Regions from separate parts of the Telluria sp. GW821-FHT07G12 genome, predicted to be linked through region 1. Evidence: predicted binding sites of a transcription regulator. Region 1 holds the regulator's gene; each other region holds the start of a gene.
The links. The regulator LexA, encoded in region 1, represses DNA repair genes until DNA is damaged. The targets are predictions, from matches to a motif close to ACTGTATNNNNATACAGT.
Positions count from the first base shown of each region.

Region 1 (10,444 bases):
GCCCGGCCAGGCCAGCGTGGTGGCGGACAGCCAGTGTGCGCTGGCGTTGCCCAGGTTACCGTAGCTGAGCGCCGGCGCGCTGCTGTAGACCGTGCAATCGCCTTCCATCAGCCAGACTTCCTGGCCTTTGGTAGTGACATCCGCGTTCAGGTCGGCGTGCTGGTCATTGCCGCAGTTCTTGAAGCCGGTGCCGTCGGTGACCAGGAACCAGATCGCGCTCTTACCCGCAGCCAGCGGGATGTCGACGTAGCCGCCGAAGGCGTCCGTGTTCGCGAACATGAAGCGGTCGGTGATCCAGGCCGAGCTGGGGTGCTGCGGGCCGTCCCAGGAATACACGCCCCATTGCGCGGTGTCGTTCTGGATGCGGTGGAAGTGCATGCGGATGCTGCCGGGCGCCACCGGCGCGGCGGATGCGCTCGGTGCCGCTGCCAGCAGGCGGGTGCCGGAGCTGGTGGCCTGTTGCGTGCTGTCCCCTGCTCCACATCCGGAAAATGCGCCGGCAAGTACCGTGGACACACAAACGGCTGCAGCAAAGCGCAGCCGTGAAGTTAAACTACGTCTGGTTAGCATATCGTCCCCTCTGATTATTATCGGTGGCAAGAGCCACTGTGTAATATTACTACTTACGATAACAAAAAAGTAAGGGAACGTTGTTGCGTGGCGTGCACAAACAAAAAGGGCAGAGTTTTCACCCTGCCCTTCTCATGGGAAGCGATGTCCGCTTACAGGATGTGGGTACCGATCCACCAGGCGATCGCCGCCATGAAGGCCGAGGCCGGGATCGTGAAGACCCATGCCCAGACGATGTTGCCGGCCACGCCCCAGCGCACCGCCGACGCCTTCTGCGCCGAGCCGACGCCGACGATGGCGCCGGTGATGGTGTGGGTGGTCGAGACCGGCACGCCGATCGCGCTGGCCAGGAACAGGGTGATGGCGCCGCCCGATTCGGCGCAGAAGCCGCCCACCGGTTTCAGCTTGGTGATCTTCTGGCCCATGGTCTTGACGATGCGCCAGCCGCCGAACAGGGTGCCCAGCGAGATCGCCGTGTAGCAGGAGATGATCACCCACAGCGGCGGCGCGGCATCGCCGGCCTGCGAGACGCCGGCAAAGATCAGCATCATCCAGATGATGCCGATGGTCTTCTGGGCGTCGTTGCCGCCGTGGCCCAGGCTATAGGCCGCGGCCGAAACCAGCTGCAGGCGGCGGAACCAGGTGTCGACCTTGCGCGGTGGAGTCTTCACGAAGATCCAGGACACGGCCAGCATCACGAGCGAACCGAGCAGGAAGCCCAGCAGCGGCGACAGGATGATCCAGGTGACGGTCTTCAGCAGGCCGCCGCCGACCAGCGCGCCAGTGCCCGACTTGGCCACGGCCGCGCCCACCAGGCCGCCGATCAGGGCGTGCGAGGACGAGGACGGGATGCCGTAGTACCAGGTGATGACGTTCCAGACGATGGCGCCGATCAGCGCACCGAAGATCACGTACTGGTCGACGATGTGCGGGTCGACGGTGCCCTTGCCCACCGTGGAGGCGACGTGCACGCCGACGGTGAAGATGGCGACAAAGTTGAACAGCGCGGACATGGCCACCGCGGTCTGGGGTTTCAGCACCCCGGTCGACACCACCGTCGCGATCGCGTTGGCGGCATCGTGGAAGCCGTTCATGAAGTCGAAGACCAGCGCTAAAAGGACGAGCAGGCCCAGCACGTAAATGCTGATATGAAGATGATCCATATTGTTTTTATTGTTTTGGGCTTACGCGTTTTCGACGATGATGCCTTCGATGATGTTCGCGACATCCTCGCAGCGGTCGGTGACGGTTTCCAGGATCTCGTAGATGGCTTTCATCTTGATCAGGTTACGGACGTCCGGCTCGTCGCGGAACAGCTTGGACATGGCGGCGCGCATCACGTGGTCGGCGTCCGATTCCAGGCGGTCGATCTCTTCGCAGATCGCGACCATCTTCTGGGCGTTATCCATGTTGTGCAGCATGCCGACGGCCTGCTGGACCTTTTCGCAGCAGGCCAGGCACAGCTCGGCCAGGCGCTTGGCTTCCGGGGTCACGGCGTGCAGGTCGTACAGCGAGATGGTCTGGGCAGCGTCTTCCATCATGTCGAGGATGTCGTCCATGCGGGTGATCAGCTTGTGGATGTCGTCACGGTCGAGCGGGGTGATGAAGGTCTTGTGCAGCAGGTCGACGCATGCGTAGGTGATCTTGTCCGCCTGTTTTTCGATGCTCTCCACAGCGTGGGTGCGGTTTTCCAGGTCGTCGAAGTTGGTCATCAGGCCGACCATTTCCTGTGCACCCTTGACGCACAGCGCCGCGTGCTGGTTGAACAGATCGAAAAATTTGCCCTCGGTGGGCATCAGGCGTCCAAACATATGGTTCTCCGTTGTAAATCTCTTGGAACTTCTTTAAGGGCCGCGGCGCAGGTCGCACCGCGGTCGTTATCGGCTTAGTCGCCCTGGTAGATGGACAGACTGCCGCTGTAATTCCCGAACTTGGTATACATACCCATCCAGGTCAGTCGCACCGCCCCGATCGGGCCGTTACGCTGTTTACCGATAATGATCTCGGCGGTACCTTTGTCGGGCGAGTCCGGGTTATAGACTTCATCGCGATACAGGAAAATGATGACGTCCGCATCCTGCTCGATAGCGCCCGATTCGCGCAGGTCGGACATGACCGGGCGCTTGTTCGGGCGTTGTTCCAGCGATCGGTTCAGCTGGGACAGCGCGATCACCGGACAGCCCAGCTCCTTGGCCAGGCCCTTCAGGCTACGCGAAATCTCGGAAATCTCGGACGCACGGTTGTCGCCCGGTTTCGAACCCTGCATCAGCTGCAGGTAGTCGACAATGATGAGGCCCAGCTTGCCGCACTGGCGGGCCAGGCGGCGCGCGCGGGCGCGCATCTCGATCGGGTTCAGCGCGGGCGTCTCGTCGATGAAGATCTGGGCGTCGTTCATCTTCTGGATGGCGTGCGTCAGGCGCGGCCAGTCCTCGTCGATCAGCTTGCCGGTACGCAGGCGGTGCTGGTCGAGCTGGCCGATCGAGCCCAGCATACGCATGGCCAGCTGGGTGCCGCCCATCTCCATCGAGAAGATCGCGACCGGCAGGCCGGCCTCGACCGCGACGGCTTCGCCGATGTTGACCGAGAACGCGGTCTTGCCCATCGATGGACGGCCGGCAACGATGACCAGGTCGCCCGGCTGCAGGCCGGAGGTCATCTTGTCGAGGTCGATGAAGCCGGTCGGGACGCCGGTGATCTCGCCCTGGTTTTCACGGCTGTAGAGTTCGTCGATACGCTCGACCACCTGGGTCAGCAGCGGCTGCACCGGCAGCCAGCCCTGGGCGCCGCGGGCGCCCTGCTCGGCAATCGCGAAGATGCGCGATTCGGCTTCGTCGAGGATCTGCTTGACCTCGGCGCCCTGCGGATTGAAGGCCTTGGCCGAGACTTCGTCGGCCACGGTGATGAGCTGGCGCAGCACGCCGCGGTCGCGCACGATCTCGGCGTAGCGGCGGATGTTAGCGGCGGACGGCGTGTTCTGCGCCATCGCATTGAGGTACTGCAGCCCGCCCACTTCCTCGGCCTTGCCGAGCTGGACGAGCGACTCGTATACGGTGATCACGTCGGCAGGCTTGCCGGCATTGATCAGGCGGACCATCTGTTCGAAGATGATCCGGTGGTCGTAGCGGTAGAAGTCCTCCGCATGCATGAAGTCGGCAATACGGTCCCACGCCGCGTTATCGCGCAGCAGGCCGCCGATGACGGACTGTTCTGCTTCGATGGAATGCGGGGGAATGCGGAGCGACTCGATCTGCGGGTCTGCTGGGGTGTTCATGGCCGACATTATACCTTTTCCGCATCGACCGCTGAAATGATTGGTGATTTTCCAAGCATAAAAAAAGCCGGGCGAACCCGGCTTTTTTCATTCCAGCAACAAGAAGCGAGAGGAACCGTAGCGAGCGGAAGGAGGTCTGGTTGAGAAGCGCAGCTGTACGAACAGTACAGCCGGTCCGCCGTAGCGGAGCATCGCAAACCGGACCTACGACGCGCAGTAGGTTCCTCGAAGCTTCTTAGGCAGCTTCGCCCACGACTGCCACGGTCACGTCGACGACGACGTCGGTGTGCAGAGCGACGGCAACCGGGTGCTCGCCGGTGGTCTTCAGCGGGCCGGTCGGCATGCGGACGTTGGCCTTCTCGACGGCGAAACCTTGCTTGCTCAGGGCTTCAGCGATGTCGAAGTTGGTCACGGAACCGAACAGACGGCCATCGACGCCAGCTTTCTGGGCGATGGTGATGGTCATGCCGTTCAGCTTCTCGCCCTGGCCTTGTGCGGCTGCCAGCTTCTCGGCGGCTGCCTTTTCCAGTTCGGCGCGCTTGACTTCGAACTCGGCCACGGCCGATTCGGTTGCACGGCGGGCTTTCTTTTGCGGGATCAGGAAGTTACGTGCGTAACCGTCCTTGACCTTGACCACGTCGCCCAGGTTGCCGACGTTGACGACTTTTTCCAGCAGGATGACTTGCATATTATTCTCCAGTATACGTGTCGTGACCGACGATTAAGCGTTGTGCAGGTCGGTGTACGGCAGCAGGGCCAGGTAGCGGGCGCGCTTGATGGCGGTGTCCACTTGGCGCTGGTAGTGCGCCTTGGTACCGGTCAGGCGTGCCGGCATGATCTTGCCGTTTTCCTGGACGAAGTCCTTCAGGGTGTCGACGTCTTTGTAGTCAACCTGTTCCACGTTTGCTGCGGTGAAGCGGCAGAATTTCTTACGCTTGAACAGCGGGTTCTGCTGTTTGCGCTTCAGTTTTTCCTTGGCCTTGTTTTTGTCGAACTTTTTACCGAATGCCATTTTTGGCTCCTGTATCTAATCTAAATGAATTCAATGATGTGAAACACCAGGGCTTTGCTGTTGCGGTTCTTCCTCGCGAGGAAGCCCTTGAACTGGTACACGGCACCAAGTTCGGCATCGGCAAACCGGCCTGAAATATCTCCCGCGGCAAGCGCGGCGATTTCAAACTCGACCTGCCTGGCAATCCCTGCCTCCAGCTGCTGCGATCCATGTAACAGGATGCCGCTGACGATGGGGATGCCGGCCGGGGTATACCGCAAGGTATCGCGTTCCGCGATGCTTGCGACCAGCAACAGCTCGTTCACTGCCCTCTGCGCTTCACTTTCCGAAGAAATTAAGCGGCTGCGGCCGGAGCGGCTGCCTGCTCGGCGCGATGGCTCTTGGCTGCGTCTTCGCGCTGGACCGATTTCATCATCGGCGACGGTGCGGTTTCGGCCTTCTTCATCTTGACGGTCAGGTGACGCAGCACGGCATCATTGAATTTGAATGCGGTTTCCAGCTCGACCAGGGTCTCGTTGTCGCACTCGATGTTCATGCAGATGTAGTGTGCCTTCGGCAGCTTCTGGATCTGGTAAGCCATTTGACGGCGGCCCCAGTCTTCGACGCGGTGGATGTTACCGCCGCGCGAGGTGACGGTGGTCTTGTAGCGCTCGATCATCGCCGGGACCTGCTCGCTCTGGTCCGGGTGGACGATAAACACGATTTCATAATGACGCATGCAACACTCCTTAAGGACGTTTAAACAAATGCCCACCTCGGCGTCAAGACGAGTGTGGGAAGGGAAAGCCCGACATTATAACCGCAAAAACGTCAAGAGCTCAATCACCATCTGCGGTGCCCGCCAGCTTGCCCGCTTGCCCTGTTGTTATCGGCTGTGCCCGCCAAGCAAAAAAAAGCGGCAAAAGCGACGGATTCCCCTTGCGCCCGGCGCAATACTGTACAAAAATACAGGGTGTCGGGTGTCGCTCGAGACGCTCCTTTACTTACACCTATCGAACATGCTTAAGCTCACCGCACGGCAAGAACAGATCCTCAACCTGATCAAGGAAGCCATCGACAATACCGGCTTTCCGCCCACCCGCGCCGAAATCGCGCAGGAGCTTGGCTTCCGCTCGGCCAACGCCGCCGAGGAACACCTGCAAGCCCTAGCGCGCAAGGGCGCGATCGAAATTTCTCCCGGCACCTCGCGCGGCATCCGCCTGGTCGGCGCGGCGGCGGACACCGTCCCCGTACCGGTCGTCCCGGCTGCCCTGCTGATGTCGCTGCCGCTGGTCGGCCGCGTCGCCGCCGGTTCGCCCATCCTGGCCCAGGAACACGTCGAGACCACCTACTCGGTGGACCCGGCCATGTTCTCGGCCAAGCCCGACTTCCTGCTGAAGGTAAAAGGCTGGTCGATGCGCGATGCCGGCATCTGCGATGGCGACTTCCTGGCTGTCAAGAAAGTGGATTCAGCCAAGAACGGCCAGATCGTGGTTGCCCGCATCGGCGATGAAGTCACCGTCAAGCGCTACCGCAAGAACGGCGCCACCATCGAACTGCTGCCGGAAAACCCGGACTTCTCCGTGATCACGGTCGATCCGCACAGCGACGAGTTCGCGCTGGAAGGCCTGGCTGTCGGCCTTCTGCGGTCGTGGCACTAAGCCGGCACTAAGCTGGCACTAAGCACCTCTCTTCAGACGCCCGGTCTTGCACCGGGCGTTCCTGACATCTTCCCTACAGGTTTCCGCGGTTCTGGCGCCGCTCTTCGAGCTCGTGCTGGCGTTCCGGCGTCGGCGTGCTGTTGACGATGTTGTTGTGCTCCTTGATCCAGGCGTCGGTGGCATCCCGCCATGCGCCGAAATCGGCCACCACCAGCTTGCCCTTGACCCGCACAGTTTCCGCGAGATTCTCGATCACCTGATTCAGGTGCTTGCCGGCGTTTTCGATCTCGGGCTTGGTCATCAGCTTGACGATGTCGGCGGGGATCAGCTTGGTGCCTGGATTGGCGTCGACGAGCGCCTGGACCAGGGCGTTATGGCAATCTTGCCATGCTTTCATGTTGGCCCAGATCCGGTCGATCTCCTCGTTCTGCTTGGAGACGGACGGGAAGCGCGGCACAGGGCAGCGGTACTGGCCGGTGCGGAATTCGGAACCGTCGTACTGGGTGATCCAGTAGTCGATGTCCTTGCGGCGCTCCACGCGCTTGGCGATCAGCTCGAGTGAAGCGATGGCGCTGGGATTGCCCTTGGCGGCCGCCTTGCGGAACCAGGCCTCGGCCTGGGCTTCGTCGATGGTTCCTGCCTCTCCATAAAAATACATTTCGCCCACGTGCTGCTGGGCCGTCACATTGCCGGCGTTCGCCAGCTTGGTGTATTTCTGCAGGGCTTCGGGATAAGCCTTTTTGGCGAACAGGGCGTCCGCATTGGCCAGCTCATCGGCGCAGGCGCCGCCGGCCGCCAGCAGGGCCACGCAAAACAGGAGAGTCTTCATGGAAACAGGGCTGTGAAAAAGGAAATTCATCATACCCGCACAGCCCTGCCAGCTCAACCCGACTCACTTTTTCATGACGCTGGGCGAGGCGTTATTAAACTTGCGGTTGTTTTCCTCGAATTGCCTGTTCTCGGCTTCTATCAGCATTTTGTTCGACGCCTGCTTTGAATTCGCGGCAAGGACGAACTCATTGGTCGCCTTGTGCCAGGCGTCACGCTCCGAGCTGAAGCTCAGCGCATCGTTCTGGCGGCGGGTGATGACGGCAACCGTTGTATCGTCGACGTGGGCAATCGCCTGCTCCGCTTCGCGCGGGCTCATCAGCTGCAGGACGTCGGCCGGAATGCGCTTGTTGGCCGGCGGCAGCTGGTTGACCCCGGCGACGAAGTCGTTGTAGCAGGTTTCCCAATTCGCGATGGCTTCGCTGACGGCCTTGATTTCGGCATTGGTCTTGGACACGGCCGGGATCGTCGGCATGGGACAGGCGTATTTGCCCGACACCAGGTCTTCGCCCTTGTAGCCACTGGTCCAGTAAGCGAGATCGGCGGCGCGCTGCTCGCGCTTCTGCAGGACGGCCAGCGCCTCCTTGGCGCCGTTGTGGCCGCTTGCCGCAGCTTTCTGCAGCAGACTCTGCGACTTGGCCATGTCGACGGCGGTACCGTCGCCATACCAGTACATCTCGCCCAGCCGGAACTGTGCTTCGGTATTGCCGGCATTGGCGAGCTAGGTATACATCGGGAATGCCTTGCCGTAATCCTTCGCCCGCAAGGCTTTTTCCGCGTCACCCAGGTCGTCGGCGAAGGCCGCGCCGGCCGCCAGCATCAGCAGGGTAAATACAAGTCGTTTCATCGTCTCTCCTCACTGGATACAGATATGTAGGTAAGACGATGATAGATGTGTGATTACTTTATGACAATGCAATCAGGGTAATGCCGATCGGAAATCTTCCACCAGATCGGGGGTATCTTCGATGCCCACCGACACCCGGATCAGCGACTCGGCAATGCCCATGCTGGCGCGGCGCTCCTGGCCCATCTCGAAGAAGATCGTGTGCGCGACCGGAATCACCAGGGTGCGCGTATCGCCCAGGTTCGATGCCGGAATCGCGATCTTGAGGCGGTTCAGGTAGTCGAAGCAGTCGATGCCCTCTTTCAGCTCGAAGCTGAACAGCGAGCCGTAGGCGCGGAACAGATCGGTAGCCAGGCCGTGCTGCGGGTGCGAGGCCAGACCCGGGTAGTGGACCGCAGCCACGCGCTCGTCCGCTTCCAGCATCCGGGCCAGCGCCAGCGCGTTGGCGCTGGTGCGGTCCATGCGCAGCGCCAGGGTCTCGGCGCCGACGGCGATGTGGTGGGCGGCTTCCGGCGCCAGCGAGGCGCCGAAGTCGCGCAGGGATTTCGCGCGCAGCTGGGCCATGCCCTGGGCGCTTGCCGCCTGCTTGCGGAAGTTCGCGGCGATGTTCGGATACGTGCTCCAGTCGAACAGGCCGGTATCGGTCAGGGCGCCGCCGAGGGCCATGCCATGGCCGCCGATCGACTTGGTCAGCGAATTGACCACCAGGCCGGCGCCCACCGCTTTCGGACGGAACAGCCAGGGCGTGGTCATGGTGTTGTCGACCACGTAGAGGATGCCGCGCTCGCGGCACAGCTGGCCGATGCGCGCCAGGTCCGCGATCTGGGTGCGCGGGTTGGCGATGGTCTCGACGAACACCAGGCGCGTGTTGTCCTGCAGCGCGGCTTCGACCTTGGCGACGTCCGTGGCGTCGACGAAGGACACCTCGGTGCCCTGCCCCGCCACCGTATTCCACAGGCTGTTGGTATTCCCGAAGAGGAAGGAGGACGAGACGACATGGTCGCCATCCTTCAGCAGCGCCTGGGCCAGCGCGCCGATCGCCGCCATGCCGGTGCCGAAGCACAGGGTGGCCACGCCATCTTCCATCTTGCTGATCTTGTCTTCCAGCGCGGCGACCGTCGGGTTGCCCTGGCGGCCGTAGCGGAAGCCCGGCTCCTTGCCCTGGAAGACCGAGGCCAGCTGGCGCGCATCGCCGTAGCCGAAGGCCACCGAGGTGTGGATGGGCTTGTGCAGCGAGCCCTGCTCGATGGGTTTGCGGCGGTCGTTGTGAAGGATGGTGGTGGTGAAGCCGTAGTTGTTCTTGTCGCTCATGTTCGTACCGTACAAATGAAAACGGGCGCCAGAGCGCCCGCGCAGGAATTATTCAGCCGCTACCGGCGGGTTCAGATTCAGCTGGGTCCGCACCAGGTCCTCGGACGACTTGCCCGAGCTTTTGTGGCGATGGCTCTCCAGCTTGTCCAGGTACTCCGGCGAGATGTCGCCGGTGATGTAGACGCCGTCGAAGCAGGACGCCTCCACGCTGGTCAGCGCCGGGTTCACGTCCATGATCGACTTCTTCAGCGCCTCGATGTCCTGGTAGACCAGGCGGTCGGCCGTGATCTCGCGGCAGACTTCCTCGACGGTGCGGCCGTGGGCGATCAGCTCGTCGCGGGTCGGCATGTCGATGCCGTACACGTTCGGGTACAGCACCGGCGGCGCGGCCGAGGCGAAGAACACCTTGCGGGCCCCGGCTTCGCGCGCCATCTGCACGATCTCGCGGCTGGTGGTGCCGCGCACGATCGAGTCGTCGACCAGCAGCACGTTCTTGTCCTTGAACTCGGACGCGATCGCATTCAGCTTCTGGCGCACCGACTTCTTGCGCATGCCCTGGCCCGGCATGATGAAGGTGCGGCCGATGTAGCGGTTCTTGATGAAGCCTTCGCGGTACTCGACGCCGAGCTTGAGCGCCAGCTGGATAGCGGCCGGGCGCGAGGAATCCGGGATCGGCATCACGACGTCGATTTCCTCGACCGGGATCTCCTGGCGGATCTTGTCGGCCAGGTACTCGCCCATGCGCAGGCGGGTCGCGTAGACCGAAGCGCCGTCGATGACCGAGTCCGGACGCGCCAGGTACACGTATTCGAAGGCGCAGGGATTCAGCGACGGGTTCTCGGCGCACTGGCGCGCATGCAGCTGGCTGGCGTCGTCGATGAAGACCGCCTCGCCCGGCGCGATGTCGCGCACGAAGCGGAAGCCGAGGCCCTCGAGCGCCACCGATTCGCTGGCGACCAGGTATT
Region 1 is NZ_JBWKQA010000001.1:443,907-454,350, forward strand. Features, by position in the region: gene pulA (pullulanase-type alpha-1,6-glucosidase) at 1-516, opposite strand, end outside; gene AC07PE_RS02145 (inorganic phosphate transporter) at 723-1,733, opposite strand; gene AC07PE_RS02150 (DUF47 domain-containing protein) at 1,755-2,381, opposite strand; gene AC07PE_RS02155 (replicative DNA helicase) at 2,456-3,841, opposite strand; gene rplI (50S ribosomal protein L9) at 4,077-4,529, opposite strand; gene rpsR (30S ribosomal protein S18) at 4,563-4,853, opposite strand; gene priB (primosomal replication protein N) at 4,874-5,158, opposite strand; gene rpsF (30S ribosomal protein S6) at 5,188-5,571, opposite strand; gene lexA (transcriptional repressor LexA) at 5,852-6,493, shown strand; gene AC07PE_RS02185 (tetratricopeptide repeat protein) at 6,567-7,322, opposite strand; partial or broken gene AC07PE_RS02190 (hypothetical protein) at 7,386-8,009, opposite strand; gene AC07PE_RS02195 (hypothetical protein) at 8,043-8,168, opposite strand; gene AC07PE_RS02200 (cystathionine gamma-synthase family protein) at 8,241-9,479, opposite strand; gene purF (amidophosphoribosyltransferase) at 9,528-10,444, opposite strand, start outside.

Region 2 (10,444 bases), 210 kb from region 1:
CCAGGTCGCGCACCAGGTAGCGCAGCACGCGCAGATTGTTCACCGGATGGATGTCGCAGGCGACGATCTGCGCCAGCTCGCGCACGCGGGCGCGCCCGATGGCGTCCGCCGGCATGATGGGCGTCTGCGGATAGGCTTCCTCCAGATACTCGAGGATGGCGACCGACTGCGTCAGCGTGATCCCTTCATCGACGAAGGCCGGCACCAGCCCGCTCGGATTGATCGCACGGTATTCGTCCCGCAGCTGTTCGCCGCCGCCGCGCAGCAGGTGCACCGGAATCGCTTCATAAGCCAGGCCCTTCAGGTTCAGCGCGATGCGGACCCGGTACGCGGCCGAGCTGCGGAAATAGGTGTAGAGCTTCATGCCTTGCTCCCGTGATTGTGCGCGCGAGCGTGGTAACGGACGACTTCCTGGTCGATGGTGCCGAAGATGCTCGCGCCGTTTGCGTCCAGCATCTCGATGCGGACCGTGTCGCCGTAGCGCAGGAAAGGCGTCTGCGGCGCGCCCTGCTCGATGGTCTCGTACATGCGCAGCTCGGCCAGGCAGCAGTAGCCGACGCCGCCGTTGGCGATGCTGGAGCCGTGCAACCCGCCCTGCTTGTTCGACACCGTGCCCGAACCGATGATGCTGCCGGCCGCCAGCTCGCGCGTTTTGGCGGCATGCGCGACCAGCTGGGCGAAGCTGAAGGTCATGTCGTCGCCGGCGTTCGGACGGCCGAAGGGCGCGTCGTTGAGCGTGACCTGCAATGGAAGGCACAGCTTGCTGTCGCGCCAGGCATCGCCCAGCTCGTCCGGCGTCACCGCCACCGGCGAGAAGGCGCTGGCCGGCTTTGACTGGAAGAAGCCGAAGCCCTTTTCCAGCTCCTTCGGGATCAGGTTGCGCAGCGAGACGTCGTTCACCAGCATCACCAGGCGGATCGCGCCTGCTGCCTGCTCGAGGCTGGCGCCCATCGGCACGTCGCCGGTGACGACCGCCACTTCCGCTTCGAGGTCGACGCCCCAGTCCTCGGACAGCACCGCGATCGGGTCGCGCGGGCCGACGAAGGAATCCGAGCCGCCCTGGTACATCAGCGGATCCTGGTAGAAGGACGGCGGCACCTGGGCGCCGCGCGCCTTGCGCACCAGCTCGACGTGGTTGATGTAGGCGGAACCGTCCGCCCACTGGTAGGCGCGCGGCAGCGGTGAGGCGCACTCTTCTTCCAGGAAGGAGTCGGCGTCCTGGGCCACGCCCTGGTTCAGCTGCTCGTACACCTGCTGCAGCTTCGGCGCGACGCGCTCCCAGTCGTCCAACGCGGCCTGCAGGGTGCGCGCGATGTTGGGAACGGCCTGGCAGGTGACGAGATCGCGGCTGACGACGACCAGGGTGCCGTCGCGGCCGCCGGCTTTCAGGGTGGCGAGTTTCATGGGATTCCTCAGCGATTGAATGATGTCCAATTAAAAATGAAAACGGACTATCATACAAACAATATTTTTCGCCCTATTTATCGGATTATCTGATGAATCCAACCCTGCGCCAGATGCGCGCTTTCATCGCCGTGGCCAAAACCGGTAACTTTACGCTTGCGGCGCAGTTCCTGCACGTCACACAATCCGCATTGTCCGGTTTGATCAAGGAACTCGAACAAACGCTGGGCGCCCGCGTGATCGACCGCAGTACGCGCCGGATCGCCTTGACGGAAATGGGCAACGAGCTCTATCCCTTATTCAACCAGATGATCGACGATCTCGACCGCGCGCTGGCGAACGTCGCCGATCATGCCCAGCTGAGAAAGGGCGTCGTGCGGATCGCCGCGCCCCAGCTGATGGCCTGCACCCTGCTGCCGCAGGCGATCGCGGCCTGGCGCGAACGCCACCCGGACGTCAAGGTCAGCCTTGCCGACAGCGGGGTCGAGAATGTCACGGCGCGGGTGCTGTCCGGCGAAGTCGACTGCGGCATCGCCCCCGAGCGCGACGAGACACCCGAGCTCGACGCCCGCCTGCTGCTCGACATGCCCTTCGAAGCCGTGATCCCGCCGGATCATCCGCTGGCGGGCCGCAAACGGCTGGCCTGGAGCGACCTGGCCGGCTACCCCTTCATCTCGCTGCGCGGCCAGTTCACCGAGCGCCTGCTGGCCGACATGGGCGAAGCGCTGCGCGAAGCGACATTGAAACCCGAGCACGAGGTCAACTTCATGACTACCGCGCTGGCGATGGTGGCGGCCGGCCTCGGGGTCACGGTCTGCATGCCCTACGCGGCGGCGCTGGTGCAGCGCTACGGTCTGCTGAGCCGGCCGCTGGAAGCGCCGGTGCTGACGCGCCGCTTCTACATCTATACACGCGGCCAGCGTTCGCTGTCGCCGGCGGCCGAGGCCTTTGTCGCGCATCTGGAAGAGTACGTCGGCGGCGGACTGCCGCGCCAGTCGCTAGAATAGCGGCATGTCCTTCAATACCATCGCCATCAACCGGGCCATGGACCGCTTCGACAGCCACGCCAGCGTCTGGCTGTTCGGCTACGGTTCCCTGATCTTCAAGGCCGACTTCCCCTACCTCGAGCGCCGTCCCGCCCACATCGGCGGCTGGACCCGGCGCTTCTGGCAAGGTTCGCACGACCACCGCGGCACCGAGACCGCGCCCGGCCGGGTCGTGACCCTGGTGCCGCAAACGGACGCCGTCTGCCACGGCATGGCCTACCTGGTGACGCCCGAGGAATTCGCCCACCTCGACTACCGCGAAAAGAACGGCTACCTGCGCCTTGCCACCGACATTCATTTCGAGGACGGCAGCGCGACCGAGGGCCTGGTCTACATCGCCACCCACGAGAACGCGGCCTACCTGGGCCCGGCCAGCGAGCGCGATATCGCGCGCCAGATCGCTGCTGCCTGCGGCCCGAGCGGCCCGAACAGCGAATACCTGCTGGAACTGGCCAAGGCCTTGCGCGAACTGGGCAAGTTCGACGAGCACGTGTTCGAGATCGAGCGCCATCTGGCTGCCTTTCTAGGCTAAGCTCGGAACTCGATTCGACACGGAGACAACGATGCAGGAAGCACCGCGCCCGCCCTCGGCCAGCGAACTCGATGAAGACACGCTCGCCTTCGTGCGCCGCGTATTCGGTTTCGCGCGCGCCGGCGAAGCCGCCAAACTGGCCACCCTGCTGGACCAGGGCCTGCCGCCCAACCTGCGCAACGAACGCGGCGACAGCCTCTTGATGCTGGCCTGCTATCACGGCCACCACGACGCCGCCAAAGTCCTGCTGGAACACGGGGCCGATCCGGAAATCATGAACGACGCCGGCCAGGCCCCGCTGCACGGCGCCGCCTTCAAGGGCGATCTGCAAGTTGCGACGCTGCTGCTGGACCACGGCGCCGCCGCCGACAGCGCCGGCCCGAACGGCAAGACGGCGCTGATGTTCGCCGCCATGTTCAACCGCAGCGACATCGCCCGGCTGCTGCTGGCGCGCGGCGCAGACCCCTTCCGCCTGGATGCCGACGGCGTGTCGATGCTGGATGCGGCCCGCAAGATGGGGGCGATGGATACGCTGGAACTGCTGGCGGCCGTGACGAACGAACGTTAAGCTGCGGCCTGCGCCGCCGGCTGCGGACAGATGCGGTCCCGCCCGCCTTGCTTGGCTTCGTAGAGCATGGCGTCGGCGCGCAGGAAGAGCGCGTTCTCCGTCTGGCAGGCCGGATAGCCCGCCATGCCGCCGCTGAAGGAAAAGCGCCGCACGTCGCCGGCGCGGACTTCGAAAGGCAAGCCGCCGAAGGCGCGGCGCATCGCATCCAGCCGCGCCCAGCCCTCCTCCACCGTGCAATCCCAGAACACGACCACGAATTCCTCGCCGCCGAAGCGGCTGAGCAGGTCACGCTCGCCCAGATGGGCCGCCAGGCAGACCGCCAGGCGCTTGAGCACGATGTCGCCGAAATAATGGCCCCAGGTATCGTTGATGGTCTTGAACTTGTCGATGTCGATCACGCCGTAGGCCAGCGGACGTTCTTCCTGCGCCGCCTGGCGGATCAGTTCCTGGGCCTTCTGCTGCAGGCCGACCTTGTTGAGCAGGCCGGTCGCGCGGTCTTTCGAGATCAGATCCTTGCTGACGCGGATCTTGCTGGCCCGGTTGACCAGCTGGGCGCAGAGCAGTTCGGCACCGCCGGCGGGCAGCACTGCGTCGAAGCCGTTGGCCAGCGCGCGCTGCATCAGGGCGGCGTCGGGCTGGCGCTGCAGCAGCACGATCTCGCGCACCGGATCGGCTTCGATATTCTTCTTGAGCACGCGCGCCAGCGAATCGGTGCGGGCGAACTCGTCATCGCTGACCAGTACCAGGTCCGGCTGCAGCTCGCGCACCCGCAGGTGCAGGGTCTGGGCCTGGTCGTGCGGAATCAGCTCGATGCGCGCCTGGCGCAGGCAATTCTCATCCATATTGCCCATGTCGCCCAGGTGCATCAGGCGCACCATGTCGCCGCGCTTCTGCTGGACGAAGAGCTTGAACAGCTTGTCGACCAGAACGTCGTTGGCGATCGGCTTTTCGGCATAGGCCAGGCAGTGGCAGTCGACCAGCTTCTGCTGCAGCAGGTAGCGTCCGCCCTGGCGGCTGCTCTGCAGATAGACGTATTCCTTGCCGGCCGGCAGGCGCTGCAGCAGCTCGCCCAGCATCAGCGTCTTGCGGCTGTCCTGCATGTCCGACTGCATGTTGTGCAGGGCATCCAGGTCGATCACGAACAGGCCGTTGCCGGTGTCGCCCTCCACCGCCGCCACGAATTCGCTGACTTCGCTGAAGAAGGCCATGTCGAAGTCGTATTTGTGCGCGTGCAGGCGCAGCTCGGCCGCGTTGTCCTTGATGAAGAAATTTTGCGACAGGAGCAGCGCGCGATATTTATAAAGCGGGACGGGGCTTGGCATGTTGCAGGGTCCATCGGATGCAAAAGTTGCACGGATAACATACAAGGATATTGCCCTGAATGGTATAAAAAATGGAAACTTTTTTTGATGCCGCATCCTGACATGGCGCAACAACAACACCCGGACTATGCAATTCGGGTAGGCACTGGGGCCTGGCTGAGGTATTTCGGCTTCACCTCGCCGGTGAGCCAGACGCCGTTGTCCGATTGGTAGAAAGCAATGCCGTCCGCACGCATGCGCGCCGCGTCGACGCGCAGCATGGCGGGAAAACCATGGCGGGCGCCGACGCGCATGGCGGTCTGCACGTCGGCGGACAGGTGGACGTGATGACGCGCCCGGCCCGCAGCCCGGACGCCAGGATCGCCTTCAGGAAGCGGCTGGCCGTACCGTGGTAGAGCACGGCGGGCGGCTCGGCCTCCCTCAGCTGCAAGTCGACGGCGATGGAATGGCCCTGCCTGGCCCGGATGCGGCTGCCGTCCTCGCTGAAGGCGAAGCGCTGCTTATCGTTGCCGGCGACCACGCGCTCGAGCAGCGCGCGGTCGAGCGGCTTGCCGTGGGCGGCCAGGCAGGCCAGCAGTTCGTCGACGTCCGCCCAGCCGTGGGCGTCCAGCGTCAGGGCTATGCTGTCCGGGCGGTGGCGCAGTACGTAGCTGAGCAGCTTGCTGGTGGCGACGACGGGGTCCTTCATGGACCGAGTATAGGCCGGCCGCAGCCGGGCCCGTATTACACGACGCCTTCGATCACGCGCCGGACCTGCAGCGCGCGCTCCTCGACGCTGCCGCTGACCAGGGTGTAGGGAATACCGCGCGCTTCCAGGTCCTTCAGCACCAGCTGGTGGATGCGTCCGCGCCAGGCTTCGTTCTCGCGCGCGGACTGCTCTTCGTAGGGAATGTCGTCGGCGCAGACGAAGGTATGGGTGTAGCGCTCGCGGCACTCGTCGGCGCAACGCAGCAGCTCGGCCGGCACCGGCTCGGTGACCTGGCCGAATTCCAGGCCCAGCAGCAGCGTGGTCAGGGCATTCGTGTCGACGAACAGGTAGCGCCTGGCATAGGGCATCTGCTCGTCCTCGGCTTCGCGGTGGCGCAGGGCGATATCGACGTAGTCGTCCGCGTTCAGCTGGCCCTGCTTGTCTTCCCAGATGTAGCGGCCGATCTCGGGCACGGCAACGCTGCCGTACTGGCGCGCGAGGTACTCGCACAAGGTCGACTTGCCGGTCGATTCCGCGCCGACGAACACGACCCGCTTGACCTGCCCTGCTGTGCTGCTGCCCTGCTCTTCCATATGCATCCCGTGATCGAAATACCTGCTTGCTAGTGCCGTCCAGAAAGACGAGAGCGCCATCCTAGCCGACGGCGGCGCCCTCCACAAGACGCCAGCCCGGGATCGCCCGCCCGGTCAGAACAAATCCAGCTGCGGACTCGCCTTGGTCTTCTTGCTGGCCGGCTTGCCGCCCCCTTCAGCCGCCGGCGCCCCGCCGAACAGGTCCAGCTGGGTGACGTCCTCGTCGCGCCGCTGGCAGGCAGCCGCCGAGGGCACCACCAGCGGCCGGCGGAACTGCTCGCCGTTCATCTTGCTGAAGCGGCCATTGTAGCCATCCATGCCCAGGCGTTTGATGGCCTTGGTAAAGCGCTGGCGGATCAGGTCGGCCCAGATGCCTTCGCCGCTCATACGCTTGCCGAACTCGCTGTCATATTCCTTGTTGCCGTGCATATCCTTCATGCGGTTCAGCACGCGTTGCGCCCGGTCTGGAAAATGAGCGTACAACCATTGATGGAACAAGGGGTTGACCTCCCACGGCATGCGTAACACCGTGTAGTGGGCGCCAACCGCGCCCGCGTCCCTGGCGGCCTCGAGAATGCGCTCGATTTCCGGTTCCGTGATGAAGGGAATGATGGGCGCCACGCTGACGCTGACCGGGATGCCGGCGTCCGTGAGGGTGCGGATCGCGCGCAGGCGGCGTGCGGGCGCTGCCGCGCGCGGCTCGAGCGTCCGCGCGATCTCGCCGTCCAGGGTCGTGAGGGTGATGGCGGCGGCGGCCAGGCCTTTCTCGGCCATCGGCGCGATCAGGTCGATGTCGCGCTCGATCAGCGCCGACTTGGTGATCAGCCCATATGGGTGATTGCACTCGCCCAGCACCTGCAGTATTTCGCGCGTGATGCCGCGCTCGCGCTCGCAGGGTTGATAGGCGTCCGTGTTCACGCCGATGGCGATGCTCTCGGGCACGTAGCCGGGCTTGGCCAGTTCGCGGCGCAGCAGGTCGGCCGCATTCACCTTGGCGAAGATGCGGCTCTCGAAGTCCAGCCCCGGCGACAGGCCGAGGTAGCTGTGCGAAGGCCGGGCGAAGCAATAGATGCAGCCATGCTCGCAGCCCCGGTAGGGGTTGATCGAGACATTGAAGGGAATGTCCGGCGAGGCGTTACGCGTCAGGATGGTTTTGGCGAACTCATCCGTAACGATGGTCTTCGGCGGCGCCGGCTCGTCCGTCTTCAGTCCCGGAACCGTCCAGCCGTCGTCGAAACGCTCGCGGCCGTGGACTTCGTAACGGCCCTGGAGGTTGGACACGGCGCCACGGCCCTTGTGCGGCGTCAACGGCCGCGGAGGGATCATGACCTGCCCTTGCAATTCCACGTCTTCAGCCCAAGCTTGTTGGCGATTCACTATGGCGCTCCCGAGTACTGTATGGATATACAGTATCGTACACCCGCTTTACTACGGGTTCAAGCGCGAAATCGCTGGGATTGTTGTTCCACAAACCCGTTGAAGCTCTCGAACAACGGTGCGTAGTGTTCGGGCCGCTTTTCCAGTTGCGAAAGTGCAAATGCAGCCGCTTCCAGTGAGGACAGCTGGTCCGGCGCATGGGCCTTGCGAATCCGATAAGCCGAGGGTGGCAAGTCCTGCAGGGTTAGGCGCGGCAGGGCTTGCAGTGAGGAATTAAGGTAGAGCATCTTGCGGCTCTTACGCCAGGTGGCGTCGAGCAGCACCAGGCGCAGCATCTCCGGCGCGCTCAGCAGCGAAGGATCGAGCACAGGCGGCGCCGGCAGCCCGAGCTCGGCCTCGCCCGCCGTCTGCGGATATAGCAGCAGCGGCATGCGCTCGTCCGCATGCAGGGCCGCATCCAGTTCCGTCAAAGGAAACACCGCGCCCACCAGCAGCCGGCTGGACGGCAGACACAGGTGCAGCAGCCGCGCACTGTTCTTGGCGTTGTGCACCTCGAGCGGATGTTGCAGGACCAGCAGCTCGACCTGGCTGGCCAGCGGAGTCACGAAGCGGCAGATGCAGGCGCTCTGTGCTCGCAGGCAGGCGGCGCAGGTCGGGCGGCGGGATTCGGATGTCGTCATGGGCGGCGATTGTACCCGCGCGCCTCGCACATCGAACTCAGAAGCTCCCGCCGACCCGCTCCCCGCGCGGCGGCATGTTGTCCGGCACCGGCACCGGCGGATCGTCCTTGCGCAGCGGCTTCAGGGCGCCGGCCCAGTGCACCACCTGGTCCAGCATGGTCTCGACCGCGCGCTCGTGGTGCTCGGCCGGGTCGAAGGTCGTGAAATTCTCGAAGTCGGTGAACAGCGACAGCATGACCTGGGCGCGCACGTCGGCCACCATCAGCTCGCCCATCACCAGGCGCAGGCTCTCGATCGCGCGCGCGCCGCCCGCGCTGCCGTAGCCGACGAAGCCTGCCGCCTTGTTGTTCCACTCCTTGTACAGGAAGTCGATCGCGTTCTTCAGCGCGCCCGAGGTGCCGTGGTTGTACTCCGGCGTGACGAACACGAAGCCGTCGAACTCGGCGATCTTCGCCGCCCAGGCTTTCGTATGCGGCTGCAAATACTGGCCCATCGAAGGCGGCACCGGCTCGTCCAGCAGCGGCAGCTGGAAATCCTGGATGTCGACCAGTTCGAAGGCGGCGTCGCCGCGCGTGCCCGCGCATTCCATCACCCAGCGCGCCACGTCCAGCGCCTTGCGTCCGGGGCGGGTGCTGCCCACTATCACTGCAATGTTGATCATGCCAGCCTCCGTTTATTTAAAAAAATGTTTTAAATCGTTTAGTCGATTCTAGTCAGTGCTCCTTCGACAGCGCGCCCGATATAGCGACCTGGAGCGTCTGACAGAGCCCAGGGCAAGGCGCACCGGCGAAGACAGTACGCTAGTACGGCGAGACGGGTGCAACGCCGCCATGGACTCTGTCAGACGCTCCAGGCCAGCCGCCGCCCAGCGCGCGATACAAGTCCACGTGCGCGGCCAGCCAGCTGGCGCGCAGCTGCAGCACGTTGGTCTCCGCGCTGAAGGCATTGCGCTGCGCGTCCAGCTCTTCCAGATAGGACGAATAGCCGTTGCGGTAGCGGTTGTGGGCGATGCGCAGCACCTCGGCGGTGGCGACGCGGCGCGCCTCGGCCTGTTCCAGCTGCTCGCGCAGGCGCTGCACGGCCGACAAGCCGTTCTCGGTCTCGGCAAAGGCATTGCGCACCACGGATTCGTAGGCGAACACGGCGCGGTCGCGCAAGGACGCCGAGATCTCGGCCTGGGCGCGCAGACGGCCGGCATCGAAGATCGGCGCCAGCACGCTGCCGCCCACGCTCCACAGCGTGGTGCCGGAGCCCAGCAGGTCCGGCAGGCTGTGCGCGTAGCCGCCGACCGAGGCGGTCAGGCGCAGCGAAGGCAGCATCTGGTCGCGCGCCGCGGCCAGGCTGGCGTCCGCGGCGGCGATGCTGCGCTCGGCCTGGGCGATGTCGGGGCGGCGGCGCAGCAGTTCGGACGGCAGGCCGGGCGCGATGCCTGGCGGGCGCAAGCTGGTCAGCTCGGCGCCGCGCGCCACCGGGCCGGGGCTGGCGCCCACCAGCAGGTTCAGCGCGTTTTCCTGCTGGGTGATCGAACGCTCCAGCTGGGGCACGACGGCGGCCGTGTTGCGGTACTCGGCTTCGGCCTGGGACAGCTCCAGGCGCGAGCTGTAGCCGACCTCGAACTGGCGCCGCGCCAGCGCCAGCGAGCGCTCGCGCGATTGCAGGGTCTGGCGGGCCAGCGCCAGCTGGGCGTCCAGCCCACGCAGGTTCAGGTAGCCGGATGCGGTGCTGGCCGCCACCGACAGCGCCACCGCGTCCGCCGCCGCCTGCTGGGCCGCATAGTCGAAGCGCGCCGCCTGCGTGGCCGCCTCGAGCCGGCCCCACGGGTCGAATTCGTAGGCGGCCTGCACGTTGCCCGTGACCGCCGTCGATTCGACCGGCGTGCCCAGCGGCCCGATGGCGCGCGCCCGGGTCGGCCCCGCGCTCACCGACACGCTGGGTTCCTGGGCCGAGCGGGCCACGCGGATGCGCGCCTGGTATTCCTGCAGCCGCGAGCGCGCCGTGCGCAGGTCTCCGTTGTGCGCCAGGGCCTGCGCCACCAGGGTGTCCAACACCGGATCGCCGAAGGCCCGCCACCACTCCTGCTCGACGGCGGCGTTGGGACCGACCTGCAACGGCGCACGCCAGCCTGCCTGCACCTCGATCGTCGACGCAGGCCGCTCCTGCACCGGGATGCGGCAGCCGGCCAGCAGCAGCGCGGCCGCGCCCGAGGCCAGCGATAGGCGAACCACCCTGCTCAT
Region 2 is NZ_JBWKQA010000001.1:237,107-247,550, forward strand. Features, by position in the region: gene maiA (maleylacetoacetate isomerase) at 1-364, opposite strand, end outside; gene AC07PE_RS01185 (fumarylacetoacetate hydrolase family protein) at 361-1,404, opposite strand; gene AC07PE_RS01190 (LysR family transcriptional regulator) at 1,497-2,411, shown strand; gene AC07PE_RS01195 (gamma-glutamylcyclotransferase) at 2,416-2,982, shown strand; gene AC07PE_RS01200 (ankyrin repeat domain-containing protein) at 3,014-3,550, shown strand; gene AC07PE_RS01205 (diguanylate cyclase) at 3,547-4,872, opposite strand; gene AC07PE_RS01210 (RNA 2'-phosphotransferase) at 4,998-5,165, opposite strand; partial or broken gene AC07PE_RS01215 (RNA 2'-phosphotransferase) at 5,270-5,560, opposite strand; gene AC07PE_RS01220 (AAA family ATPase) at 5,596-6,159, opposite strand; gene AC07PE_RS01225 (PA0069 family radical SAM protein) at 6,268-7,479, opposite strand; gene AC07PE_RS01230 (tRNA-uridine aminocarboxypropyltransferase) at 7,590-8,210, opposite strand; gene AC07PE_RS01235 (NADPH-dependent FMN reductase) at 8,248-8,871, opposite strand; gene AC07PE_RS01240 (efflux transporter outer membrane subunit) at 9,011-10,444, opposite strand; gene AC07PE_RS01245 (HlyD family secretion protein) at 10,441-10,444, opposite strand, start outside.
Region 2: the regulator LexA is predicted to act here: its motif matches at 7,547-7,564, upstream of AC07PE_RS01225 (PA0069 family radical SAM protein).

Region 3 (10,444 bases), 1.2 Mb from region 1:
CGCCGGCCTTCGACCGCAAGGCCTACAGCATCGCCTACAAAAAATTCGTGCTGCCGAACGGCCTGACCCTGCTGGTGCATGAAGACCACAGCGTGCCGGTGGTCGGCGTGAACGTCTGGTACCACGTCGGTTCGCGCAACGAGAAGCGCGGCAAGACCGGCTTCGCTCACCTGTTCGAGCACTTCTTCTTCAACGGTTCCGAAAACTATCCGCACGGCTTCCGCGAGGCGATGGACGACCTCGGCGCCAACAACCGCAACGGCACCACGAATACGGACCGCACCAACTTCTTCGAGGACGTCCCGACCTCGGCGCTGGAACGCACGCTGTTCCTGGAATCGGACCGCATGGGCTTCCTCGGCAACTACATCTCGCAGGCGATGCTGGAGCGCGAGCGCGGCGTGGTGCAGAACGAGAAACGCCAGGGCGACAACCAGCCCTACGGCAAGGTACGCTATGAATTCGCGGCCAAGATGTACCCGTACTCGCACCCCTATTCGTGGACTACGATCGGCAGCATGGACGACCTGAACGCGGCTTCGCTGGAAGACATCCGCGAGTGGTACCGCACCTACTACGGCCCGAACAACGCGGTGCTGTCGCTGGCCGGCGACATCACCCCGGAGCGCGCGCTGGAACTGGTCAACAAGTACTTCGGCGCGCTGCCGCCGGGACCGCCGCTGCCGCGTACCGAAACCTGGATCCCGGTGCTGGACCGCGACATCCGCGACGAGATGGAAGACCAGGTGCCGCAGGTGCGCGTCTACCGCCGCTGGCATTCGGCGGCGTGGAAGGATGCGGACGTGGCGCGCCTGCAGCTGCTGGGCGACGTGCTGGCCGGCTCGAAGAGCGCGCGCCTGGACAAGCGCCTGGTGTACGAGAAGGGCATCGCCACCAGCGTCTCCGCCGGTGTGCAGGACAGCGAATTGGGCGGCAGCTTCGGCATCACCGTCACGCTGAAGAACGGCGCCGACCAGGCGGAAGCCGAACGTGAAATCGACCGCATCGTGGGCGAGTTGCTGGAGAAGGGCCCGACCGCCGAGGAACTGGCGCGCGTGAAGACCCGCGAGCTGGCCGAATTCTCGCGCGGCCTCGAGCGCCTGGGCGGCTTCGGCGGCCGCGCCGACGTGCTGGCCGAGAGCATGACCTACGGCGGCAGCCCGGACGCCTACCTGACCCGCCTGGAGCAGATGGCGAACGCCACCCCGGCCGAGGTGAAGGCCGCCGGCAAGCGCTGGTTAAGCGCACATCACTACACGATGACCGTGAAGCCGTTCGCGAAACTGGCCGCCGTAAAATCCAGCTTCGACCGCAAGCAGCTGCCGGCACTCGGCCAGGCGCCCGACGTCAGCTTCCCGGCCATGCAGCGCGCCCAGTTGAAGAACGGCCTGAAGGTGGTGCTGCTGGAACGCCATGGCGCACCGATCGTCAACGCCGCGCTGGTGCTGGACGCCGGCGCCGCCGCCGACCCGGCCGGCAAGGAAGGCCTGGCTTCGCTGTCCCTGGGCCTGATCGACAAGGGCACGAAAACGCGCAACGCGTTCCAGCTGTCCGACGCGCTGGAATCGCTGGGCGCCGAGATGAGCACCGGCACCTCGCAGGACCAGTCGGTGCTGCGCCTGAAGGCGACCAGCGCCAAGCTGGCGCCGTCGCTCGCGTTGATGGCCGATGCCGCCCTCAATGCCACCTTCCCGCAAGACCAGGTCGAGCTGGCCAAGCAGCGCCGCCTGGCCCAGGTGGGGCAGGAAAAGGCCCAGCCGAGCGCTCTCGCGGTGCGCGTGATGCCGGGCATCCTGTATGGCGCGAATCACGCCTACGGCCGTCCGGCGACCGGCACCGAAGCCAGCACCCAGAGCGTCAATCGTGACGACGTCGCGCGCTGGCACGACGCCTGGTTCCGTCCGGGCAGCGCGACCCTGGTCGTGACCGGCGACACCACGCTCGAGAAGCTGGTACCGGCGCTGGAATCCAGTTTCGGCAAATGGCAGGCCGGCAGCGCGCCCGCCAAGCAGGTGCCGGCCGTAGCCGCCACCGCGGGCAAGCGCATCTACCTGATCGACAAGCCGGAAGCGCCGCAGTCGACCATCGTCGCGGCCCATGTGTCGCTGCCCGCCGGCCAGCCGGACGAGCTGGCGATCCAGGCCGTGATGCACAACTTCGGCGGCATGGCGACCTCGCGCCTGAACCGCAACCTGCGCCTGGATAAGCACTGGAGCTACGGCACCACCGCGCGCATGATCGACATGCGCGGCCAGCGCAGCTTCCTGACCCTGGCGCCGGTGCAGACCGACAAGACGGTCGAAGCGATGCAGGAAGTGGCGAAGGAAATCCGCGACATCGCCGGCCAGCGTCCGATCGCCGGCGAGGAGTTCGACAGTGTGATGCGCAACGTGACCTCGCGCCTGCCGGGCCGCTTCGCCACCCTGGATGCGCTGGAAGGCGCGGCCGTCACCAGCATCAACCTTGGCCTGCCGGACGATTACTGGAGCCGCTACGCCGGCGGCATGCGCGCGCTGAACGACAAGCAGCTGGCCAGCGCCGGCGCGCGCTACGTGCATCCGGACGACGTGGTGTGGCTGGTGATCGGCGACCTGCGCAAGGTCGAACCGGGCATCCGCAAGCTGGGCTGGGGAGAGGTGACGGTGCTGGACGCGGACGGCAAGCCGGTCCGCTGACGCTTCATTGCTGCTGCGGCGGCGGCGAGCGCTCCTGTTTCGAGCGCTCGTAGTTGATTTGCCAGAGCATGCCGGCGCCGAGGCCGATCAGGACCGCGACGATGCCTGCGACCCCGCCGAATCCGGGGATCAGGCTGGCCAGGACCAGTGCAAGCAGGCCTGCCGCCAGCACCGAAAGGCCGACGCGCCACCAGACGATGAGGTGGAAGAGGAGTTCGAGCGCGTCCATGCAGGCTTCAGCCCAGCGTCCGGTGCAGGAAAGCGTCGATCGCCCTCGACGTTGCGGTCGCCGCGCTGATGTGCGGGCAGTGGCCTTCATCGTCGATGATGCGCAGGCTGCTGTCCGGCAGGTGGCGCAGCATGTATTCGCCGACCTCGCGCGGGACGATCAGGTCGTCGCGGCATTGCAGGATCAGGCTCGGCACCTTCGAGCGCGGCAGGTCGGCGCGGTGATCGGACAGGAAGGTCGCGCGCCCGAAATGGCGTGCGATACCCTGGTCGTTGCGCATGAAGCTGGCCAGCAGTTCCCTGGTGAGTTCCGGGCGCACGCCGCCCATCAGGATAGGCGCCATGCGCTGCGACCAGGCGGGGAAGTCGGCGTCCATCGTGCCCAGCATCGCCTCCATGTCCTCGCGGTTGAAACCGCCCACGTAATCGCCGTCGTTGATATAGCAGGGCGACGGTCCCACCATCACTTGCGCCAGGAAGCGCTCGGGCGCCTTGTTTGCCGCCAGCAGGCCGATCGTGGCGCTGACCGAATGGCCGACGAAGACCACCGGCCCGGCCGAGCAGGCATCCAGGATGTCCAGCAGATCGTCGGCATGGCCGTGCAGGCTGCCGTGCCGCACGCGGTCATAGGCTGAGCGGTCGGAATTGCCGCTGCCGGTCAGGTCGTACAGGACGGTACGGAAGCGGTCCTGGTAGGCCGGGGCGAGAAAACGCCACATGTTCTGGTCGCAGCCGAGGCCATGCGCGAACACCATGGTCGCGTGGCCGGCGCCGGCAATGTGGACGTTGTTGCGAAACTGGACAGACATCGATAATCAAATTCGTCAAAAAAGCGACATTGCGAATTCTCATATTCTCTCATGTTACATACGTGTGCTCACGCACAGCCGCGCGAATCGGAACTGCGTTATACTGTGCATCCATACAGTATTTACTGCGCGATGGAACTCAAAGACAAGCTCGAGATCCTGGCCGATGCCGCCAAATATGACGCTTCCTGCGCCAGCAGTGGGGCGCCCAAGCGGGATTCGGTCGACAAGGATGGCCTGGGGGCCACCAATGGCATGGGCATCTGCCACAGCTACACGCCGGACGGCCGCTGCGTGTCGCTGCTGAAGATACTGCTGACGAATTTCTGCATCTACGATTGCCAGTACTGCGTCAACCGCCGCACCTCGAATGTGCCGCGGGCCCGCTTCTCGGTCGACGAAGTGGTCAAGCTGACCCAGGATTTCTACCTGCGCAACTACATCGACGGGCTGTTCCTCAGCTCGGGCATCATCCAGTCCAGCGACTACACGATGGAGCAGCTGGTCGAGGTCGCGCGGCGCCTGCGCGAAGAGCACAAATTCCGTGGCTACATCCACTTGAAAACCATTCCGGATGCCGATCCGCGTTTGATCGAACTGGCCGGCAAGTACGCCGACCGGCTGTCCGTCAACATCGAGCTGCCGACCCAGGACAGCGTCACGCGCCTGGCGCCCGAGAAGAACGTCCACACCATCAAGCTGGCGATGGGCTCGATCCGCACCAAGCTGGATGAGAAGGACGATCATCCGAAGGCGCCTGTCTTTGCGCCGGCCGGGCAGAGCACGCAGATGATCGTCGGCGCCGACGCCAGCGACGACCAGACCATCCTGAATACGGCCCAGACCCTGTACGGCTCCTACAAGCTGAAGCGCGTGTACTACTCGGCCTTCAGCCCGATTCCGCAGAGTCCTTCCAGCGTGCCCTCGGCGCCGCCGCCGCTGCTGCGCGAGCACCGCCTGTACCAGGCCGATTTCCTCTTGCGCGGCTATGGCTTCACGGCCGGCGAACTGATGCCGTCGGCCGGCAACCTGGCGCTCGACATCGACCCCAAGCTGGCCTGGGCGCTCAGCAACCGGGAACACTTCCCCCTCGACCTGAACCGCGCCGACGAGAACATGATCGCGCGCGTGCCGGGCATCGGCCTGCGCTCCGCGAAACGCATCATCGACCTGCGCCGGCTGCGCCGCATCCGCTGGGAAGATCTGTCGCGCCTGCGCTGCAGCCTCAAAAAGCTGGCGCCCTTCGTGGTCACCGCGGACTACAAGCCGGCGCAGGGCGCAACGTCTTCCGAACTGCTGCGGCGGAACATGGCCGACGCGCCGCAGCAAATGAATCTGTGGCCGGAGCTGCAGGCAGCATGAGTGCGATCGACCGACAGCGCGCAGGCCAGCCGCTGCTGGTCGAGACCTTCGCCGAATGGCGCAAGGCGGCGCGCGAGCTGCTGGTCCACGACGTGCCGCCGGAGCTGGTCACCTGGAGCACGCCGTATGCGGGCGGCGACCTGTTCTCGGGTGCGCCGTCCACGGCCGAGCAGCCGCATAATCCTTCCGACAATGTGCCGCTGGAGCCAACACCTCCGCGCCACGCGCCGCCGCACATCCCGCGCTCGCTGATGGACATGCTGCAAAGCGCCGCCTGCTGCCGCGTGCCGGACCGCTGGGCCTTCCTGTACCGCGTGATCTGGCGCTGGCAGCAGGGCGAGCACGACGTGCAGTCGCCGGCCGACGAAGACGGCGCGCGCCTGAACGCGATGGTGAAGGCGGTGCGCCGTGAGGAGCACGACATGCATGCCTACATCCGATTCCGCGAACGCCCGGCCGAAGCGGGGCCGCCGCGTTTCGTCGCTTGGTACGAGCCGCAGCACGACGTGCTGCCGCAGGTGGCGGAACACTTCGTCTCGCGCATGGGCAAGGTCAGCTGGATGATCGCCACCCCCGAAGCCAGCGTGCTGTGGGATGGCCAGACCCTGCACAACACCGGCCCCTTGGTAAAGAATTCCGAAGACCTCGAAGACACCGGCGAAGCGCTGTGGCTGACGTACTACCGCAGCGTGTTCAACCCGGCGCGCCTGAACCAGGCGGTGATGCAGCAGCACATCCCTTCGCATCGCTGGAAAAATTTGCCAGAAGGCAAAATCGTGACCCACATGATTTCCGAAGCGGCGCGTGGCGCACGCAAGGTCGGCCAGTACGAGGCGGTCGGCCAGCGCAAGGGCACGACCATCCCGATCGCGCCCGAGGATGCGCAGCCGGAGCGCCAGCAGCCGTCGAAGCTGGACGAATGCCGGCGCTGCAAGCTGTGGCAGTTCGCCACCCAGGCGGTGGGCGGGGAAGGGCCGAAGAAGGCGAAGATCATGTTCGTCGGCGAGCAGCCGGGCGACCAGGAAGACCTGGCCGGCCAGCCTTTCGTGGGGCCGGCCGGCAAGCTGCTCGACCAGGTCTGCGAGAAGGCCGGCGTTGACCGCGACAGCATCTACGTGACCAACGCCGTCAAGCATTTCAAGTGGGAGCCGCGCGGCAAGCGCCGCATCCACAAGACGCCGGCGCAGAAGGAGATCGAGGCCTGCCACTACTGGCTGGACAAGGAGCTGGCCCACGTCAAGCCGACCGTGATCGTGGCGCTGGGCGCGACCGCCCTCAAGTCCGTGATGCGCATGGCGAACGTGACCCTGAAGAATTTGATCGGCCACCCGGTTTTCCACGAGGGGCACTGGATCGTCACCACCTACCACCCCTCCTACGTGCTGCGGGTGCCTGGCGAGGAGGCCAAGCGCGAGGCTTTCCAGACCATGGTGGACAGCCTCAAGCTGGCCCAGGATCTTCTCGATCGCCAGCCGGAAGAGCCGCCGGCTTAGATATACACAGCTTGTAACATCCTGTTGCGCCCATATCCCCCTCGATGCCATTTAGGTAATCTTTGGCAACACAACAATAAAGGGGGTCTCCGATGCTTGCTACGCGTATTGCCTGTGTCTTGTCACTGAGCCTGCTGAGCGCCGCGGCGCCGGCGCAGACCGATCCGTCATCCGTTCCCGCCGAGCCGGCAGCTGCGCAGGCAGGAGAGGAAGGCCCTGCGGCCCAGGTTCTCGTTGCCGGCAAGCGCCCCGGGCCAGGCTTATGGAAAGTGTCGAAGGATGGCCACGTGATGTGGGTGTTCGGCACGTATGCGCCGCTGCCTTTGAGGATGGAGTGGGACGACAGCCGGGTCGACCGCCTGATCGGGCAGTCGCAGGAAGTGTTGGCGCCGCCGGGCGTGAGCGTCGGCGTCGGCTGGTGGGGCGGCCTGAAGGCCGTGGCTGCGCTGCCGTCGTTGGTCGGTGCGATCAAGAACCCCGACGGCGCCGAGTTGCGCCAGGTGGTGCCGGCCGATGTCTACGCGCGCTGGGCAGTGCTGAAAGCGAAATACATCGGCGAGGACGACAAGGTCGAAACCTTCCGTCCCTTCTTCGCCGCGCAGAAACTGACGGACGCCGCCATGAAGAAGAGCGGCCTGTCCGGCGGCGCCGAGGTGCGCAAGCAGATCGATGACATCGCAAAACGGCGCGGCGTGAAGCTGACCCCGACCGGTGTCTCGATCAAGCTCGAGGAGCCGGGGCGCCTGCTGAAAGATTTCAAGCAATCGCAACTGGAGGACGTCGCCTGTTTTACCAGGACGCTTGAAAGCTTCGAAGGCGATATCGATGCCATGCGCGTGCGCGCCAACGCCTGGGCGAACGGCAACGTCGCCGAGATCGGCAATCTCGACTACGCCGAACGCGAGGGCGCCTGCACGGACGCGCTCTTCAACAGCCCCGCCGCCAAAAAGCACCCGGCATTCCAGAATCTGCGCGAACGCCGCATGGCATCGTGGCTGACGGCAGCCGAAAGATCGCTGGCCAACAATGCTTCGACCGTCGCCGTGCTGCAGATGAGCGACATCCTTGGGCCGAAGAGCTACCTGGCCGCGCTGCAGGCCAGGGGCTACACGGTCGAGAGCCCGAAGTGAGCCGCTAGCGCGCTTGCGTCAGGCCGGCTCGTTCTGCTGCCCCAGCCTTTCCTCGCGCGCCGCAGCCTGGGCCACGCGCGCGCCTGGCGCCACATCCTCGGTCACCCACACGTTGCCGCCGATGACCGCGCCTTTGCCCACCGTGATGCGTCCCAGCACGGTGGCGCCGGCGTAGATGACGACGTCGTCTTCCACGATCGGGTGGCGCGGCAGGCCTTTCTGCAGGCTGCCGTCGGCATTCGTCGGGAAGCGCTTGGCGCCCAGGGTGACAGCCTGGTACAGGCGCACGCGCTGGCCGATGACGGCGGTCTCGCCGATCACGACGCCGGTGCCGTGGTCGATGAAGAAGCCGGCGCCGATCTTCGCGCCCGGGTGGATGTCGATGCCGGTGGCGGCGTGCGCCAGCTCCGAGATGATGCGCGCCAGCAGTGGCAAGCCCAGTTCGTAGAGGCGATGCGCCAGCCGATAATGGATCATCGCCAGCACGCCGGGATAGCACAGCAGCACTTCGTCGACGCTGCGCGCGGCCGGGTCGCCCTGGTAGGCGGCCAGCACGTCGCTGTCGACCTGCACCCGCACGTCCGGCAGCGCGGCGCCGAAGGCCTGGGTGGCCGCCAGGGCCTGGCTGGCGATGTCGCCGTCGGTGCGCTGCTGCAGGGCGGCGCTGTAGTGCAGCTCGATCTGCACCTGGCGCAGCAGCGAGTGCAGGGCGGAATCGAGGGCGTGGGCGACGTGGATGTCCTCGCTTTCGCGGCGCAGGCCGGGCGGCCCCAGGCGCATCGGGAACAGCACGCCCTTGAGCTGGGCGACGATCTCCGCCAGCGCGTCGCGCGACGGGAATTCGATGCCGCGCACCTCGCCGGCGGGACGGTGGGCCTGGCGCCATTGCTGGCGGGCGTCGTGCAGGTCGCGTACGATCGCGCCGATGTCGAAGTGTGCCATTAGAGTTCCTCGAGTGAAATGAGCGCTGCGCCAGGGCATGCGCGCCGCGCGCCCAATATAGCGGGCCGGTTTGCGGATTCAAACGAATATAAAAGTGCAAGCTCATGCGAAAAGCTTCTACCTGGGCGCGCAAAAGCCTGCCCCGATCATCTTAGGCGGCATCAACGAGGGGGTAGTCGGGATTTGTCAAAGGGGCTAGAACCCGCGTAGAATGCGGGCAACGCGGGTGTAGTTCAATGGTAGAACGGCAGCTTCCCAAGCTTCATACGAGGGTTCGATTCCCTTCACCCGCTCCAGTCTTCCCGCCTTTCAGGGCCGCGTGGTGCGTCTCCCATCTTGAAACTATGGCAAACTCTGGTCTTCCTCGGACCAGACTTGACCATGCAACAACACGCCCCGCTACCTGAAGCCTCACCGCACGACGCTGACAGTCTTGCCGGCTCGCTCATGTTCCTGAGCGGAGGCGGCGAGGTCGGGGAGATGATGCGCACGCAGGACTGGAGCGCATCGCCGCTTGGGCATCCGTCTACCTGGCCGCAGGCGCTGCGCATCGTGGTCGGGCTGATGCTGAACTCGACGTTTCCTATGTTCGTTGCCTGGGGCAAGGAACTCGGCTTCCTGTACAACGACCCCTATCGCGAAGTCCTGGGCGACAAGCACCCGCGCGCGCTGGGCCGGCGCTTTCATGACATCTGGGGCGAAATCTGGCACGACATCAGCCCGCTGATCGACCGCGCCCTGAACGGCGAGGCCACCTATGCCGAGCGCCTGCTGCTGGTGATGAACCGCCACGGCTACGACGAGCCGACCTGGTTCACCTTTTCGTACTCTCCGGTGCGCGACGAACATGGCGCGATCCAGGGCATGCACTGCGCCTGCGTCGAGGTCACCGAGCAGGTGCTGGCAGACAAATACCGCGACGAGGAGAACGAGCGCTTCCGCGCCCTGTTCGAGCAGGCGCCGGGCCTGATGGCCGTGTTGCGCGGCCCCGAGCACGTGTTCGAGTTGACCAACCAGTCATATCTGCAGTTGGTCGGCCATCGCCAGTTGCTCGGCAAGACCGCGAAAGAGGCCTTGCCGGAGGTGGCCGGTCAGGGCTTCTTCGAACTGCTCGACCGCGTCTACAGCACCGGCGAGCCCTTCGTCGGCCATGCGCTGCCGCTGCGCCTGCAGCGCGAGCCGGACGGTGCGCTTGAGGAGCGCTACCTCGATTTCATCTACCAGCCGATTCGCGACGCCGGCGGCGCCGTCTCCGGCATCTTCGTCGAGGGCAGCGACGTCACCGCGCGCAAGCAGGTCGAGGACGAGCTGCGCGCCGCCAACCGCCAGAAGGACCAGTTCCTGGCCATGCTGGCCCACGAGCTGCGCAATCCGCTGGCGCCGATCATGACCGCGGCCCAGCTGCTGAAAGTCGGAAGCCTCGATGCGCGCAGCGTGGCCAACGCCAGCGAGATCATCGCGCGCCAGGCCGCCCACATGACCGACCTGGTGAACGACCTGCTGGACGTTTCGCGCGTCACCCGCGGCCTGGTCACGCTCGAGAAGGAAGAGCTGGACCTGAACGTGATCGTGTCCGCCGCGGTGGAGCAGGTGCGCCCGCTGGTCGATGCGCGCCGCCACTCGCTCACGCTGCAGCTGTCCGGCCGCAGCGCCCACGTGATCGGCGACCGCACCCGCCTGGTGCAGGTGATCTCGAATATCCTCAACAACGCCGCCAAGTACACGGCGCCGGGCGGCCGCATCACACTGTCGGTAACGGTGGACGAGAAGCGCGTCCACGTCGCCGTGCGCGACAACGGCGTCGG
Region 3 is NZ_JBWKQA010000001.1:1,639,006-1,649,449, reverse strand. Features, by position in the region: gene AC07PE_RS07610 (M16 family metallopeptidase) at 1-2,675, shown strand, start outside; gene AC07PE_RS07605 (hypothetical protein) at 2,680-2,904, opposite strand; gene AC07PE_RS07600 (alpha/beta fold hydrolase) at 2,912-3,712, opposite strand; gene AC07PE_RS07595 (putative DNA modification/repair radical SAM protein) at 3,845-5,074, shown strand; gene AC07PE_RS07590 (UdgX family uracil-DNA binding protein) at 5,071-6,567, shown strand; gene AC07PE_RS07585 (TraB/GumN family protein) at 6,687-7,697, shown strand; gene epsC (serine O-acetyltransferase EpsC) at 7,716-8,639, opposite strand; tRNA gene AC07PE_RS07575 (tRNA-Gly) at 8,862-8,935, shown strand; gene AC07PE_RS07570 (hybrid sensor histidine kinase/response regulator) at 9,021-10,444, shown strand, end outside.
Region 3: the regulator LexA is predicted to act here: its motif matches at 3,815-3,832, upstream of AC07PE_RS07595 (putative DNA modification/repair radical SAM protein).